2 regions of the Microtetraspora glauca genome follow, and region 2 is predicted to be linked to the other one. Evidence: riboswitches for the same ligand, from Rfam matches in the RefSeq annotation. Region 2 holds a riboswitch; the other holds the start of a gene.
What was found. A riboswitch is a leader RNA that binds a small molecule or an ion and turns the genes downstream of it on or off. The one in region 2 is predicted to bind glycine.
Positions count from the first base shown of each region.

Region 1 (8,244 bases), on a different contig from region 2:
ACGAGAGCTACCTCAAGGCCCAGGCCGACGTCCTGGAGGGCAAGGTCAAGGTCGACTTCGACGCCTTCGAGCTGGCGCCCGGCGTCTGGACGGCCGAGGGCGCCTCCGTCGATCCCGACGCGGTGCTCAAGGGACCGCTCTACATCGGCGACTACGCCAAGGTGGAGGCCGGCGCCGAGCTGCGGGAGTACACCGTCCTCGGCAGCAACGCCGTGGTCAAGGAGGGGGCCTTCCTCCACCGCGCCGTCGTCCACGACAACGTCTACGTCGGCCCTGCCGCCCACCTGCGCGGATGCGTGATCGGCAAGAACACCGACGTGATGACCGGTGCCAGGATCGAGGAGAACGCGGTCGTCGGCGACGAGTGCGTGATCGAGTCGGAGGCGTACGTCTCCTCCGGCGTGAAGATCTATCCGTTCAAGACGGTCGAGGCGGGCGCCGTCGTCAACACCAGCGTGATCTGGGAGTCGCGCGGCCAGCGCAGCCTGTTCGGCCCGCGCGGCGTCTCCGGCCTGGTCAACGTCGAGATCACCCCCGAGCTGTGCGTACGGCTGGCCAGCGCGTACGCCACGATGGTCAGCAAGGGCGACACGATCGTCACCTCGCGTGACGCCTCCCGGGCGGCCCGCGCCTTCAAGCGGGCGGTCATCAGCGCGCTGAACTCCAGCGCGATCAACGTGGTGGACCTGGAGGCGACCGCGCTCCCGGTGGCCCGCTTTCACACCTCCAGGGGCAGCGCCCGGGGCGGCATCGCGCTGCGGACCAGCGCGGGCGACCCGCAGAGCGTCGACATCGTCTTCATGGACGACACCGGGGCGGACCTCTCCCAGGGCGCCCAGCGCAAGCTGGAGCGCATCTTCTCGCGCCAGGAGTACCGGCGCGCCTTCCCGGGGGAGATCGCCGAGCTGACCTTCCCGGCCCGCGCGGTGGACACCTACGCGCGTGAGCTGCTGCGCTGCGTCGACATGAGCGGCGTGAAGGACGCTGAGATGAAGGTCGTCGTCGACTGCGCGGGCGGCACGTCGTCCCTGGTGCTGCCGAGCCTGCTCGGCCGGGTCGGGGTGGACGTGCTCACCGTGAACAACCGCCTCGACGACGCCTCGCCCACCGAGACCTTCGCCGAGCGCCGCCGCGACCTCCAGCGCCTCGCCGAGCTGGTCGGCTCCTCCCGCGCCGCCTTCGGCGTACGGTTCGACCCGGTCGGGGAGCGGGTCTCCTTGGTCGACGAGATGGGCCAGCTCATCAGCGAGGAGCGGGCGCTGCTCGTGGTGCTCGACCTGGTGGCGGCCGAACGCAGGGGCGGACGGGTCGCCTTGCCGGTGACCACCACCAGGGTGGCGGAGATGGTCTGCCGGTTCCACGGAGTGCAGGTGGACTGGACGCCCACCAGTCTCGACGCGCTGACCACCGCCGCCACGCACAGCGACATGATCTTCGCGGGTGACGGGCGCGGGGGCTTCATCGTCCCGGAGTTCGGGCCGACCGTGGACGGGCTCGCGGTGTTCCTGCGGCTGCTGGGACTGGTGGCGCGTACCCGCCTGTCGCTTAGCCAGATCGACGCGCGGATCCCGGAGGCGAAGCTGCTGCGGCGGACCATTCCCACTCCGTGGGCGCACAAGGGCACGGTCATGCGCTCGGTGGTTGAGGCCGCCGAGGGCCTGCATGTGGACACCACCGACGGCGTACGGGTCGTGGGCGAGGACGGCAGCTGGGCCCTGGTCCTGCCCGACCCGTCCGAGGCGGTCACCCACCTGTGGGCCGAGGGAGGTGACGTGGACACCGCCCAGGCCCTGCTCGAACGCTGGGCCCGCGTGGTGGAGCAGGCCGCCGGAGCACAATAACAATCTTCGTGATCATGTACAAATATTGTTGGAGGTCACGTTCGGGAAGTCAGGAAACGGTGTGGCGGGATGGACCTTGGACCGCGCTGGGCTGTAGCGTTGGTCAGTCCATGTCGAGCACGCTTCTTGACCTTTGTGCGTGATCAGCGTAAGTTGCGGCATTCGCCGTCTGAGCAAGTCATAAGAGAGGCCGAGCCGTTCGATGCCCAGCGTCTACTGCACGCAGTGCGGTCATGCCAACCCCGAGGATGCCCGTTTCTGTTCCAGATGCGGTTCGCCGCTGAGCGCTCCGGCGCCGGCCGCTCCCGACACCACCTCGACCATCTCGCTCGAGGCGCTGGAGAACGAGACGGGGCAGACCCTGCTGCCCGACAGGTCGGCCATCGAGCAGCTCCCGCCGGGCACCGCCCTCCTGGTCGTCATGCGGGGCCCGAACGCGGGCAGCCGCTTTCTGCTGGACAGTGATCTCACGACGGCGGGTCGCCACCCCGAAAGCGACATTTTCCTGGACGATGTGACCGTGTCCAGAAGGCACGCGGAGTTCTACCGGCGGGGCGGCCACTTCACCGTCCGCGACGTCGGCAGCCTCAACGGGACGTACGTCAACCGGGAGCGCATCGAGGAGTTCCCCCTCGCGGGGGGCGACGAGGTGCAGATCGGCAAGTTCCGGCTGGTGTTCTTCGCGCGTGGCCTTGGAGGCCAGTGATCGCTGAGGGAGGGGCGGGTAAGTCATGAGCGCGCAGGCGTTACGGGCGTTCATGAGCATCGGGGAGGTGCTCGCGCTACTGCAGGGCGAGTTCCCCGACGTGACGATCTCCAAGATCCGTTTCCTGGAGGGCGAGGGGCTCATCGAGCCGCAGCGGAGCCCCTCGGGATACCGCAAGTTCACCCATGGTGACGTCGAGCGGCTGCGCTACATCCTCACCGCGCAGCGTGACCACTACCTTCCGTTACGGGTGATCAAGGAGAACCTGGACGAGCAGGCGGCCCGGCCGAGGGCGCTGCCCCAGGAGGCCCCGCCCGTACGGCTCAGCCGTGAGGACCTGCTCCAGGCCGCCGACATCGACGAGGACACGCTGGCAGAGCTGGAGAGCTTCGGCCTGGTGGCATCCGTGGCCCGGTGGTACGACGCGGACGCCCTGGAGATCGCCCGCAGCGTCGGCTCGCTGGCCAGATTCGGCCTGCACGCCCGCCATCTGCGCGCGGTGCGGGCGGCCGCGGAACGCGAGGCCAGCCTCGTCGAGCAGGCGGTGGCGCCGCTGCTGCGCCGCCGGGCGCCCGGCGCGATCGGGCAGGCCGATGAGACAGCTCGGGAAATATCCGGACTTCTCCTCGAATTGCACAGTGCGTTGCTTCGTGGCAGTGTTCGCCGCGTTCTGGGGCAGTGACCAGGCCGACCCGCTCCGGGTGTTACGTTGAAGTCCTGGTGATATGCCGCGCCGCTTTGAGACGGAGTCGCCCGTGTTGCAGATGGAGGTCGTGGGGGTTCGCGTTGAGATGCCCACCAACCAGCCGATCGTCCTCCTGAAGGAGACGAACGGTGATCGGTACCTGCCGATCTGGATCGGCATGACCGAGGCGACGGCCATCGCGCTCGCCCAGGCGGAGGAACCGCCGCCGCGCCCGCTCACTCATGATCTGTTCCGTGACGTGCTGGAGGCGCTGGGGGTGCGCCTGCGTACGGTCAACATCGTCGCGCTACGCGATCAGATCTTCTTCGCCGACCTGGTCTTCTCCAACGGTGTGGAGGTGAGCGCCCGGCCGTCGGACTCGATCGCGCTCGCGCTCCGCACCGGTGCGACGATCTACGCCAGCGAGGACGTCCTCCGGGAGGCCGGGGTCAGCATGCCTGACGACCAGGAGGACGAGGTGGAGAAGTTCCGCGAGTTCCTGGACAACATCACGCCCGAGGACTTCGGGCGTGCCGGGTAGGGGTTGATTTCGGGAATTTAACGCTTCACGACGCGCCGTGCGGGGTCGTTGACTGAGAATGTCCCCGGTCCTACGGTGCAAGGGAATCCACGGTTGTAATTCATGAACCCCCAGATCAGACCGTGGGATGAGAGAAAGCCGGAGGTCCGCAGTGGCGGTCAGCAGCGGCGAGGGAAAAGCGGCCGACCAGCATGATCCGGTCCGTGAGTCAGCGCGTGAGCGCGCCGGTGAACAAGGACTGCTGTTCGACGAGCAGCCCAGGAGACTGCCCGACGACATCGGGTATCGCGGCCCCACCGCCTGCGCGGCGGCCGGCATCACCTACCGTCAGCTCGACTACTGGGCCCGGACGGAGCTGGTCCTGCCGACCATAAGAGCCGCGCACGGCTCGGGTTCGCAGCGTCTGTACAGCTTCCGCGACATCCTCGTGCTCAAGGTCGTCAAACGCCTTCTGGACACCGGCGTCTCGCTCCAGCAGATCCGCACCGCCGTACAGCATCTGCGTGACCGCGGGGTGAACGACCTCGCCCAGATCACTTTGATGAGCGACGGCGTCAGCGTCTACGAGTGCACCTCCGCCGACGAGGTCATCGATCTGCTCCAGGGCGGGCAGGGAGTGTTCGGCATCGCCCTGGGACGCGTCTGGCGCGAGGTCGAGGGTTCGCTGGCCGAGTTGCCCGGCGAGCGCGCAGAGTCCGGCTCCGATGCGGAGGCCGACCATCCGGCCGACGAGCTGGCACGACGCAGGAAGTCCCGCAAGACCGGGTGAACGGCCCGCCTCAGGGTAGGCGGTAGAGTGACACAAGCTGGCGACCCCGTGCGGGAGAGACCTCTTTAAGTGGAGGCGCCGAAGGAGCAACCCTCCCCGGAATCTCTCAGGCATCCCGTACCGCACGGGAGAGGCAACTCTGGAAAGCAGCACGTCCACCAGGCGTGCTCACCGACGGTGCAAGCCCTTCGGGGTGAAGCTCTCAGGTCGTGGTCCCGCCGCCGGTCGGCTGGTCGCGATGACAGAGGGGGAGACCAGGCGCACGCGTGCGCCGCCTAGGTCTCGACCGCTCCAGGAGGCTTGCCATGACCGACCGGTCACCACTTCGCGATCTTTCCGGCCCGCCCTTCGCGTCCCGCCACATCGGCCCGTCCGACGCCGAGCAGGCGCGCATGCTGGAGGCCGTCGGATACGCCTCCGTGGCGGACCTGGTGGCCGTCGCCGTACCCGAGGCGATCAGGACCGAGACCCCGCTCGCGCTCCCCGAGGCGGCGAGCGAGACACGGGCGCTGGCCGAGCTGCGCACGATCGCCGGGCGCAACCGGGTGCTGACCTCGATGATCGGCCTTGGCTACCACGACACGATCACCCCGGGCGTCGTCCTGCGTAACGTGCTGGAGAACCCCGGCTGGTACACCGCGTACACCCCCTACCAGCCGGAGATCTCGCAGGGACGGCTGGAGGCGCTGCTCAACTTCCAGACCGCGATCATCGACCTGACCGGTCTCGACGTGGCCGGGGCCTCGCTCCTGGACGAGGGCACGGCCGCCGCCGAGGCGATGACTCTGGCCCGCCGGGCGAGCCGGGTCAAGAGCGACGTCTTCGTGGTCGACATCGACGCGCTGCCGCAGACCAAGGCCGTCCTCGCGACCCGGGCGGAGCCGCTCGGCATCACGCTGGTCGAGGCCGACCTCGCGGATCCCGCCGCGCTGCCCGAGTGCTTCGGGGTGCTGGTGCAGTACCCCGGCGCGAGCGGGCGGGTCGCGAGCTTCCGCGTACTCGCCGAGGTGGCGCACGAGCGGGGCGCCCAGGTGATCGCCGCCGCCGACCTCCTCGGCCTGACGCTGCTCGCGTCGCCGGGTGAGCTCGGCGCCGACATCGCCGTCGGCTCCTCCCAGCGCTTCGGCGTGCCGCTCGGTTTCGGCGGCCCGCACGCCGCCTACATGGCCGTACGCGAAGGGCTCCAGCGGCAGATGCCCGGCCGGCTCGTCGGGGTGTCCGTCGACGCCGACGGACAGCCCGCGTACCGGCTCGCGCTGCAGACCCGCGAGCAGCACATCCGCAGGGAGAAGGCCACCAGCAACATCTGCACCGCGCAGGTCCTGCTCGCGGTCATGGCCTCGATGTACGCCGTCTACCACGGACCGGACGGCCTGCGGCGGATCGCGCAGCGGGTGCACCGCCACGCGGCCGTCCTGGCCGCCGGGCTGCGCGAGGGCGGTGTCGAGGTGGTGCACGAGGAGTTCTTCGACACCGTCCTGGCCCGCGTCCCCGGGCGCGCCGCGGTGGTCGTGGCCGCCGCCGAGGCGGCGGGCGTCAACCTCCGACTGGTGGACGCCGACCACGTCGCGGTCGCCTGCGACGAGAAGACGGCGGCCGAGCACCTTGCGGCCGTGTGGGCGGCGTTCGGCGTGCCCGGCGGATCGCAGGGCGGCTCGGGCGGCGTGGTCATCGACGACCTGGACCGGGTGACCCCCGACGCGCTCCCTGCCGGCCTCGCCCGGACCACCGACTTCCTGACCCATCCGGTGTTCCACTCCTACCGGTCGGAGACGGCGATGCTGCGCTACCTGCGCAGGCTCCAGGACAAGGACGTCGCCCTCGACCGCTCGATGATCCCGCTGGGCTCCTGCACGATGAAGCTCAACGCGACCACCGAGATGGAGCCGATCACCTGGCCGGAGTTCGCCGGGATCCACCCCTTCGCCCCGATCGGCCAGGCTGCGGGCTACGTCGAGTTGGTCGAGACCCTCGAAGGCTGGCTGGCCGAGGTCACCGGCTATGACGCGGTGTCGATCCAGCCCAACGCGGGGTCGCAGGGAGAGTTCGCCGGGCTGCTCGCCATCCGCGCCTACCACCACGGCCGGGGCGAGGCCGGGCGGGACGTCTGCCTCATCCCGTCGTCCGCGCACGGCACCAACGCGGCCAGCGCGGTCATGGCCGGTATGCGCGTGGTCGTGGTCGCCTGCGACGACAGCGGCAACGTCGACCTCGCCGACCTGTCCGCCAAGATCGAGAAGCATCGCGACGCGCTCGCCGCGATCATGGTGACCTACCCGTCCACGCACGGCGTGTACGAGGAGACCATCGTCGAGATCTGCGACCGGGTCCACGAGGCCGGGGGACAGGTCTACGTCGACGGCGCCAACCTCAACGCCCTCGTCGGCCTGGCCAGGCTCGGCGAGTTCGGCGCGGACGTCAGCCACCTCAACCTGCACAAGACGTTCTGCATCCCGCACGGCGGCGGCGGTCCGGGTGTCGGGCCGGTCGCGGTCAAGGCCCATCTCGCCCCCTACCTCCCTGGCAAGGGCACCGGTGCCGTCTCGGCCGCGCCGTACGGCTCGGCGGGCATCCTGCCGATCTCGTGGGCGTACATCCGGATGATGGGCGGGGATGGGCTGCGCCGGGCGACCGAGCAGGCGATCCTCTCGGCGAACTACCTCGCCGGGCGGCTGGCCCCGCACTATCCCGTGCTGTACACCGGACGGGACGGCCTCGTCGCGCACGAGTGCATCGTCGACCTGCGGCAGATCACCAAGGAGACCGGTGTCACCGTGGACGATGTGGCCAAGCGCCTGGTCGACTACGGTTTCCACGCGCCGACCATGTCGTTCCCCGTCGCGGGGACCCTGATGATCGAGCCCACCGAGAGCGAGGACCTGGCCGAGCTCGACCGGTTCGCCGACGCCATGATCGCCATCCGCGAGGAGATCGCCCGCGTCGCGTCCGGAGAGTACGACAGGACCGACAACCCGCTGCGCAACGCGCCCCACACGGCGGCCTGCCTGGTCGCCGACGAGTGGCCGCACCCGTACTCGCGCACGGTCGCGGCCTACCCCGTGCCCGCGCTGCGGGACAACAAGTACTGGTCGCCGGTCCGCCGCATTGACCAGGCCTACGGCGACCGCAACCTGGTCTGCGCCTGCCCTCCGCTGGAGGCGTACGAGGACTGATCACGCCCGCGGGGAAGATTCGCGGACCCGAACCGTCCATCATGCGCATGTCTTCCCCGCACGGGCCCGCCGATCGTTAGGATCTTGGCGATCCCCGATTATGGAGGGCCTGGCATGACGGCCATCGACCCCGGACGGCAGATCGACCACGCGCGCAGGCTGGCCGAGGCGGGCGATCTCGACGCCGCCGCGGCGATCTTCGCGGAGGTCGCGGTCGACGTCGAGGCACCCGACCGGGCGGAGGGCGCCGCGGGGCTCTCCGCCGTCGCCGAACGGATGGCCGAGCAGTTGCTGGAGGACGGCGAGCCGGGGCAGGCCGCCGACCTCCTGCTGCGCGCGCTGTCCGTGCCCGGCGTCACGGATCCGGCACGGCTGCGGGTCCTGCTCGGTCTCGCGCATCTCGACATGGCGTGCGGGGAGTTCGCCGGAGCGGTCGAGGAGGGCGACGGAGCCGAAGCGGGCACCGGTGCGCTCGCCATTGAGCTGCTCGCGCGGGTGCTGCCCCTCAGAGGCCGGGACGACGACGCCG
Region 1 covers NZ_JBFALK010000007.1:21,452-29,695, forward strand. The annotation lists gene AB0I59_RS14625 (sugar phosphate nucleotidyltransferase) at 1-1,841, shown strand, start outside; gene AB0I59_RS14630 (FHA domain-containing protein) at 2,044-2,547, shown strand; gene ftsR (transcriptional regulator FtsR) at 2,573-3,229, shown strand; gene AB0I59_RS14640 (bifunctional nuclease family protein) at 3,303-3,773, shown strand; gene AB0I59_RS14645 (MerR family transcriptional regulator) at 3,925-4,542, shown strand; glycine riboswitch at 4,584-4,675, shown strand; gene gcvP (aminomethyl-transferring glycine dehydrogenase) at 4,848-7,715, shown strand; gene AB0I59_RS14655 (hypothetical protein) at 7,830-8,244, shown strand, end outside.
Region 1: linked by a shared signal. The riboswitch ahead of gcvP (aminomethyl-transferring glycine dehydrogenase) and the one ahead of gcvT (glycine cleavage system aminomethyltransferase GcvT) in region 2 are both predicted to bind glycine.

Region 2 (8,244 bases):
GCCGTATTCGGTGCGCCTGATGTCGGCGGCGTAGCGGCCTTCGGCGGCCCGCGCCGGCGCGGGCGCCACCACAAGGAGGGCGCCGGCCAGGGCCGCTGCGAGCGGTGCGGCCAGCCGCCTGGCAAGGGTCATGATCATCGACGGTCCTATTCGAAGCGGGCGTTGTCGGGCGCGGTCACACGCTTGAGCAGCGGCAGGCCGGCGAGGACCACGAGCAGGGCGGCCAGCAGCCCCCCGCCGACGGTCAGGAAGTAGGCGGGGCCCGGCAGCACCGCCGGTGCGCTCTTGATCGCCAGCTGGTCGATCATCGGCTCGGCCACGCCGAAGCCCGCGGCCGCCGCCACCAGGGCGGCCACCACCACGGGGGCCGCCGTCTCCAGCAGCACCACCTTGGACAGGGTCCGTGTCGGCGTGCCGCACAACCGCAGCAGCGTGAACGGCTGCCTGCGCTCCACCACGCCGCCGGCGACCGCCACCAGCAGGCCGCAGCCCGCCACCAGCAGGGTCAGCGCGACGATGGCCAGCGCGACGCGTTCCATCTGGTCCAGCAGCACCGCGCGGGCCTGGGCGACCTCGGCGAACGTCTGCGGCGTCTCGGTGCTGCCGGAGCGGGCGACGTACGCGGTGAGCAGCGTACGGATCCGTTCACGGACGTCCGGGTCGTCCGCGCGGATCAGCACCGCCGCCAGGGGGAGGCCGGCCGAGGCGGCCTGGGCGTCCTTGCCGGAGCCGCCGGAGCCACCGGAGCCGCCGGAGGCGCCGGGTGCGGGCGGGTTGGCCGCGTCCACGATCGGCAGCTTGCGGTCGACGGAGAGCATGTTGTCGCTGGACAGCAGCCGGATGAAGTCGGCCTTCACCGCGCGGGTGCCCGGGGTGCACCGGCCGAGTGCCGGGAAGCTGGTCAGGGCGTCGCATTCGACGACGTGCCCGAGCAGGAAGTCGGGTCGGCAGCCGGGGCCGGGGTCGCACGGAGGAGGGGTGTCCGGCCAGGTCAGCGCGTCGGCCCTGCGGTAGATCGGCAGCACGGTGACGCCGGGATGGGCGCGTACCTCGGCGAGCAGTTCTGCCGCCGTGCCAGGCGGCAGAGGCAGGCCGTCGATGTCCTTGCCGTACCCGAACGACGCCCGCATGACCTCGCTCAGCGTGCCGCCGCCCGCCGCCTTCTGGCCCGAGACGACGGCGGGGACGATGCCGGCGACGGCCGTGCCGATGAAGACCGCCAGCACGATCCCGTTCACCGACCGGAAGGCCGCCTTCGGGTCCGCCGCCAGCCGCTGGGCGGCCAGCAGCGTCGCCGCGCCGGGCGTGACCCGGGCGGCCAGTCGTGCGGCCAGCATCGTCAGCCAGGGTCCGACCACCACGAGACCGACCATGATCAGCGCCAGGCCGACGTCGACGAGCACCGCGTTCGGGTCGTTGCCGCCCGCGAACACCGGGCCGGCGAACAGCCCCAGCCCCGCCAGGAGCGGAAGCGCCCGCCACCATCCCGGGGCGGAGGCCCGCACCTTGCGCGCCGCGCCGAGCGGTGTGATCCGCACCCGGCGCAGCGACCACAGGGCGGCGCCTGCCGCGGCGAGCGGCACCCCCGCGACCACGGCGGCGTACTGGAGCGCGGTGGGCGCGACCACGTCGGGGAAGAAGCGGGAGCCGGTGATGGCGACGCCGGCCAGGGCGGGCCGCAGCGCCTGGAAGACCGCGATGCCGACGAGCGCGCCCAGCAGCGCGCCGAGCGCCGCGTCCACCGAGGCGATCGCGTTGATCTGCCGCGTGGTGGCGCCCGCCAGCCTGATCGCCGCGAAGCGCGCCTCGCGGCGGGCGGCGGCCAGGCGCGTGGCCGTACCGATGAGGACGAGCAGCGGGAAGATCAGGCCGATGGCGGCGATGCCGAAGCCGTGCTCGTAGAGGGCCGTGGTGTCGTCCGCGACCGGGGTGGTGGCGACGGCGTCGACGGCCACGGTGCCGGCCATGGCGGCCAGCCCGTCGGGGCGCTGACCGACGACGACGACCAGGTCGTCAGGGCCGGACAGCGCCGCCCGTCCGATGAGGCCGGCGCGGGTGCCGGGGAAGCGATCGGCGAGTTGCTCGCGCGGCACGGTGTCCATCAGCTCGGCGAGCGCGGGCGAGACGTAGTACCGTCCCGCGCCGGGAAGCGCGGGGACGCCGGGCATGGTCGGCGTGGACGTCCGCGCGTCGAGGACGGCGACGTCGAGCCGCTTGATCGGACGGCCCGCGTAGGAGTCCTGGCGGTGGTTCCACAGCACCGCGCCCGGGGTGGCGCCCAGCGCCCAGCCGCCCGGCGCGGAGCCGGTCGTGCACTCCCAGCACGGGCGGTCCGCGGTGACCTGGAAGGCGTTGAACAGCGCCACCGTGGACAGCAGCACCGTCACCCCCATCGCGACGGCGGCGGTGACGAGCGCCAGCCGGACAACCGCCTCCCGGCCGCCGCGCAGCGACAGCCGCAGGCCCAGCCAGAGCGTCATCGGACGGCCTCGTCGGCGTAGGGGTCGGTGACCTTGCCGTCGCGCACCATGACCTCCCGGTCTGCGCAGGCGGCGACGCGGGCGTCGTGGGTCACCACGATCACGGTCGTGCCCTCCTCGCGGGCCAGGCCGACGAGCAGTTCCATGACCTTCTCGCCGGTGAGCGAGTCGAGCGCGCCGGTGGGCTCGTCCGCGAAGATCACCTTGGGCCGCGCCACCAGCGCCCTGGCGATCGCCACCCGCTGCGCCTGCCCCCCGGACAGCTCGCCGGTGCGCCGCTCGCCCAGGTCGTCCAGCTCCAGCCGCTTCAGCCAGCCGTCCGCCCGCTGGTAGGCCCGCTTGCGCCTGACCTTGCCGAGCAGCAGCGGCAGGGCGACGTTGTCGGCCACCGTGAGCTCCGGCACCAGCTGGCCGAACTGGAAGACGAAGCCTAATGAGGTACGGCGCAGCTCGGACCGCCTGGCGTCGCTCAGGGTGTCCAGCCGCCGCCCGTCGAACCAGACCTCGCCCGCGTCGGGGGTGAAGATGCCGGCCAGGCAGTGCAGCAGCGTGGACTTGCCGGAGCCGCTCGGGCCCATGATCGCCAGGATCTCCCCCGCCGTCACGGACAGGCTCGCCTCGCGCAGCGCCTGCGTCCGGCCGTAGGAGCGGTCGATGGAACGGGCCTCCAGCAGCGGGCCCGGCACGGGAAGGGCGTCGACGGTCATGCGCGGCGCACCGTTTCCGCCAGCGCGCCCAGCCGGGCCGTGGTCAGGTCGATCCAGCGCAGGTCGGCGTCCAGGTGGAAAAGGGCATGGTCGGCCAGCAGGGCGTCCACGAGGGCGCCACCGCGTTTGATCTCCGACAACTCGCGCATGCGCCGCATGTGCGTGGCGCGCTGGGTGACCAGGTAGCGCTCCGCGTCGTGGCCCAGCATCAGCGCCAGCACGACCTTCGTGAACAACACCGTCTGCAGGAACGGCTCCGCCGCCACCGGCTCGGCCAGCCAGACCTTCACCTCCTGCTTGCCCAGCGGGGTGATGGTGTAGCGCTTGCGGTCGGGGCCGTCGCCCGGCTCGCTCTGGCCGGCCGTGACCTTGCCGTCCCTGGCCAGGCGGCCGAGCGTCGAATAGACCTGCCCGAAGGGGAGCGGCTTGCCCCTGCCGAAGTAGGTGTCGTAGTCGCGCTTCAGGTCGTATCCGTAGCTGGGCTCGCGGTCCAGGAGGCCCATCAGGGCCAAGGGGACTGTCATGACGGATGACTATATACCGGGGGTATATACGCGGTGTATAGAAGGGCGCGCATGTGGGCCGTTTCCGCGGAGACCGCGTCCGGTCACGGGTTGCCCCGTGCCGGACGTCGCGCCCGCCTGTGCCCGGTTCTTACAGGGTGACCGTGCCGGCCCCGCCGCGCGGGCGGACCGGCGCCCCGGTCAGCACTCGATCACGTTGACGGCGAGGCCGCCCCGGCTGGTCTCCTTGTACTTGTCGAGCATGTCCCTGCCGGTGTCGCGCATGGTCTTGATGGCCTTGTCGAGCGACACGAAGTGGCGGCCGTCACCGCGCAGCGCGATCCGGGCCGCGGCGATCGCCTTGATGGAGGCCACCGCGTTCCGCTCGATGCACGGGATCTGGACCAGGCCGCCGATCGGGTCACAGGTCAGGCCGAGGTTGTGCTCGATGCCGATCTCGGCGGCGTTCTCGACCTGTTCGGGCGTGCCGCCGAGGACCTCGGTGAGCCCGGCCGCGGCCATCGAGCACGCCGACCCGACCTCGCCCTGGCAGCCGACCTCGGCGCCGGAGATCGACGCGTTCTCCTTGAAGAGCACTCCGATCGCACCGGCGGTGAGCAGGAAGCGGACGACCCCGTCGTCGTCCACTCCCGAGACGAACCGCGTGTAGTACGACAGCACGGCGGGGATGATGCCGGCCGCGCCGTTCGTCGGCGCCGTGACGATCCTGCCGCCGGCCGCGTTCTCCTCGTTCACGGCGAGCGCGAACAGGGTCACCCAGTCCATCGCGCGCAGCGGGTCGAGGTCGGCCTCGGTCTGCAGCCTGCGCAGGAGCTGGTTCGCCCGCCGCTTCACCTTGAGGCCGCCCGGGAGGACGCCCTCCTGGGTGCTGCCGCGACGCACCGACTCGGCCATGACCGACCACAGGTGCAGGAGCCCCGCGCGGATCTCCTCGGTGGTACGGCCGAAGGCCCGCTCGTTCTCCAGCATGAGGGCGGAGATCGACAGGCCGGTCTCCGCGCACCGGGCGAGCAGCTCCGACCCCGTGGTGAACGGGTGCGGGAGGACCGTGTCGTCCGGTTTGATGCGGTCGGCGCCGGTGGCGTTCTCGTCCACGACGAACCCGCCGCCCACCGAGTAGTAGATCTTCTCGCGCAGGATCTCGCCCGACTCGGTGAAGGCGGTGAACCGCATCCCGTTCGGGTGGTGGGGCAGTGTGATCTTCCGTTCGAAGACGAGGTCCTCGCCGACGACGAAGGGGATCTCGCGGGAGCCGTACAGGGTGACCGTGCCCGTGTCCCGCATGGCGGCGAGCCGTTCGTCGACGGTGTCCACGTCGACGAGCTCGGGCTTCTCACCGGACAGGCCGAGCAGCACCGCCTTGTCGCTGCCGTGGCCCTTGCCGGTCAGGCCGAGCGAGCCGTACAGGATGACCTCGACGCGCGAGGTCTTCTCGAGCAGACCGTCCTGGTGGAGACCGCGGGCGAACTTGTGCGCCGCGGCCATCGGGCCGCCCGTGTGCGAACTGGACGGCCCGATGCCCACCTTGAACAGATCGAAGACACTGATCGCCATTGATCCATGCCCTTATCTGGAAATGTCAGGATTCACCCGACGTGAGGGTGGTGTACTCGGCGGCGGAGAGCAGGTCCTCCGGCTCGCCTTCGAGGCGCACGCGGAACAGCCAGCCGTCGCCGTACGGGTCGGAGTTGACCAGAGAGGGATCGTCCACGACCGCGGGGTTGGTCTCCACGATCTCGCCGCCGACCGGCGCGTAGATGTCACTCACCGACTTGGTGGACTCCACCTCGCCGACCGCGTCACCGGCCTCGACGTTGGTGCCCACCTCCGGCACCTGCACGAAGACCACGTCGCCGAGCTGCTCCGCGGCGTACGCGGTCACGCCCACCGTCACGGTGAGGCCGTCATCGAGACCGGCCACCCACTCGTGCTCCTTGGTGTAGCTCAGCTCGTCGGGAATGCTGCTCACTTGCTCCTCCTGTAGAAAGGCAGATCAACGACGTCAACGGGTTCATGGCTACCACGGATGTCCACGGCCAGACCTCCCTTTTCGAGAGCGTCCGCGGCGACGTACGCCATGGCGATGGGCTTGCCCAGCGTCTGCGAGGGCGCGCCGCTGGTCACCTCGCCGACGACCTCGCCCTCACACGTGACGGGATAGCCGTGGCGGGGGACTCTGCGGCCGCGCGCCACCAGGCCGACCAGGCGGCGTCCGGGGGCCGTGCGCCCGGAGAGCGCGGCCCGCCCGACGAAGTCGCCCGGCTTGTCGAACTTCACGACCCGGCCGAGGCCGGCGTCGAAGGGCGTGGTGTCCGCGGTCAGCTCGTTGCCGTACAGCGGCATGCCCGCCTCCAGGCGCAGCGTGTCGCGCGCGGACAGCCCGCAGGGCCGCAGTCCGAGCTCCGCCCCCGCCTCGGACAGGGCGTTCCACAGCGGGACCGCGTCCTCGGGCCGGACGAACAGCTCGAAGCCGTCCTCGCCGGTGTAACCCGTACGCGCGATCATGACCTCGAACCCGGCGACCTCGCCGGGGAGCCCCGCGTAGTACTTGAGCCCGACCAGGTCGGCGTCTGTCAGCTTCCCGAGGATGTCCGTGCTGTTCGGCCCCTGGACGGCGATCAGCGCGTAGGAGTCCGACCTGTCCTCGACCCGGGCGTCGTACGGCTTGGCGCGCTCGGCCAGCTCCTCGGCCACCCTGGCGTAGTTGGAGGCGTTCGCGACGACCATGAACTCCTCGGGCCGGAGGCGGTAGACGATCAGGTCGTCCAGCACGCCGCCGTCCTCGGTCACGATCATGGTGTACCTGGCGCGGCCGGGCTCCAGCACGCTCAGATGCCCGACGAGAGCGAAGTCCAGCGCCTCTCCCGCCTGCGGGCCGGTGACGTGGATCTCGCCCATGTGGGACAGGTCGAACAGGCCGGCAGCGGTGCGCACCGCGTTGTGCTCGGCTGACTCGCTGCCGTAGCGCAGGGGCATCTGCCATCCCGCGAAGTCGGTGAGCGTCGCGCCGAGGCTCTCGTGAACCTCACGCAACGGGGTAGATCGGGACATGATCGCACCTCAGGAAGACGGATGACAGCATCCTCCCCCTCTGTCATGGGTGCCTGAGAGCTTCGTCCGTTTCCTTACCCGGACTTTCACCTTCGGCGAGGCCGCGTACGGCCTGCTTTCCAGAGGACACCTGGCCCGCGCGGTCCTTTGCCTTGAGAGGTTCGCGGGGAGGGCTTGCTCCTTCAGGGGACCTGACCGGCTGTCAGGACGCTCTCCCGCACGGGATCGATGGTGTTCTGCCAGCCTAGTGGTCGTACCCCGTCTCGCGAAACCGGTGGGCCTCTCTCAGATCCAGCCGCGCGCCGACGCCTCCGCTCCGGCCTGGAACCTGGTGGTGGCGCCCAGCCGTTCGACGACCGCGGCGATCCGGCGGGTCGCGGTTCGCGCGCTGACCCCGAGCTGCCTGGCGATCGTCTCGTCCTTGAGCCCGGCCTTGAGCATCTGGAGCACCAGCAGGTCCTCCTCGTCCGGCCGGTCGCCGACGGGCGGCCGGGTCCCGGTGAGCGGCTGGCCGCGCTCCCAGTAGGCGTCGAACAGTTCGATGAGCGCGTCGAGCAGGCCGGAGGGACGGATCAGCGCGACGTTGTCGTAGACGCCGTCCACGAGGGGCATCAGCGCCACTCGCCGGTCCACGATCCGCAGCTTGAACGGCAGGCTGGGCAGGAACCTGGACCGCTCACCCTCCTCGGCCAGCCGGAGGAGGGTCTCGAACCGGCCGGGGCGTCGCAGGGACTCCGGGCAGTACACGACCCGGATGTCCACCCCGCGCGCGATCAGTTCCCGGGTGCCGGCGACCTCCGACTCGTTGCTGTCCACCGAGTTGTCGGGCCACCCGATGTAGGGCGGCCGGTCGAGCGCCAACACCTCCGACGTGACCGCCCTGTTCGTCTCCGTCATCTGCCGCTTCACCGCGTCCTCGCCCGAGAGGATCTCCACCAGGCCGGCCGGGTCGGCCCGCAGCCGGCCCGACTGGTAGAGCTGTGCGAAGTCGGCGACCGTGGTCCGGATTTCGGCCAGCCCCGCCTCGGCCTCCAGTCGGCGCCGGTCGATCAGCCATCCGAGCGCCGCCTCCGGCGCCACCGGCTCGTACCTGCCCGGCCTGATCCGTCGTAGCAGCCCGAGTTCGGCCAGCCGGGCCAGCGCGTGCCGTACCCGTGCGGCGCTGACCCGCAGCGAGCCCGCCAGGTCGGTGACTGTGCGGTCGGGGTGGCGGAGCAGGGACCGGTAGATCTGTTCGTCGAAATCGCCGATGCCCACCGCACCGAGCACTGGCTGGTCGTCCACCCACCACCTGACCGGATCGTGACGCTTTTCGCCATATGACCGAAAACGCCAGCACTATATCTCGACAACTGATCCTCACGGGCCGTTCACTTCTAGCTGCCTCCCGGCGACCTTGCTGCAGGGCGGCACCCCCCGTCTCGAAGAGGAGCAATGGCCCGCAACCCCCGACGAGTGAGTGCCTTCGGCGCGATGGCACTC
Region 2 covers NZ_JBFALK010000006.1:131,156-139,399, reverse strand. The annotation lists partial or broken gene AB0I59_RS13585 (penicillin acylase family protein) at 1-132, opposite strand, end outside; gene AB0I59_RS13580 (FtsX-like permease family protein) at 147-2,480, opposite strand; gene AB0I59_RS13575 (ABC transporter ATP-binding protein) at 2,477-3,187, opposite strand; gene AB0I59_RS13570 (PadR family transcriptional regulator) at 3,184-3,711, opposite strand; gene AB0I59_RS13565 (L-serine ammonia-lyase) at 3,892-5,265, opposite strand; gene gcvH (glycine cleavage system protein GcvH) at 5,291-5,680, opposite strand; gene gcvT (glycine cleavage system aminomethyltransferase GcvT) at 5,677-6,762, opposite strand; glycine riboswitch at 6,793-6,892, opposite strand; glycine riboswitch at 6,893-6,990, opposite strand; gene AB0I59_RS13550 (helix-turn-helix domain-containing protein) at 7,048-8,046, opposite strand; gene AB0I59_RS13545 (S8 family serine peptidase) at 8,197-8,244, shown strand, end outside.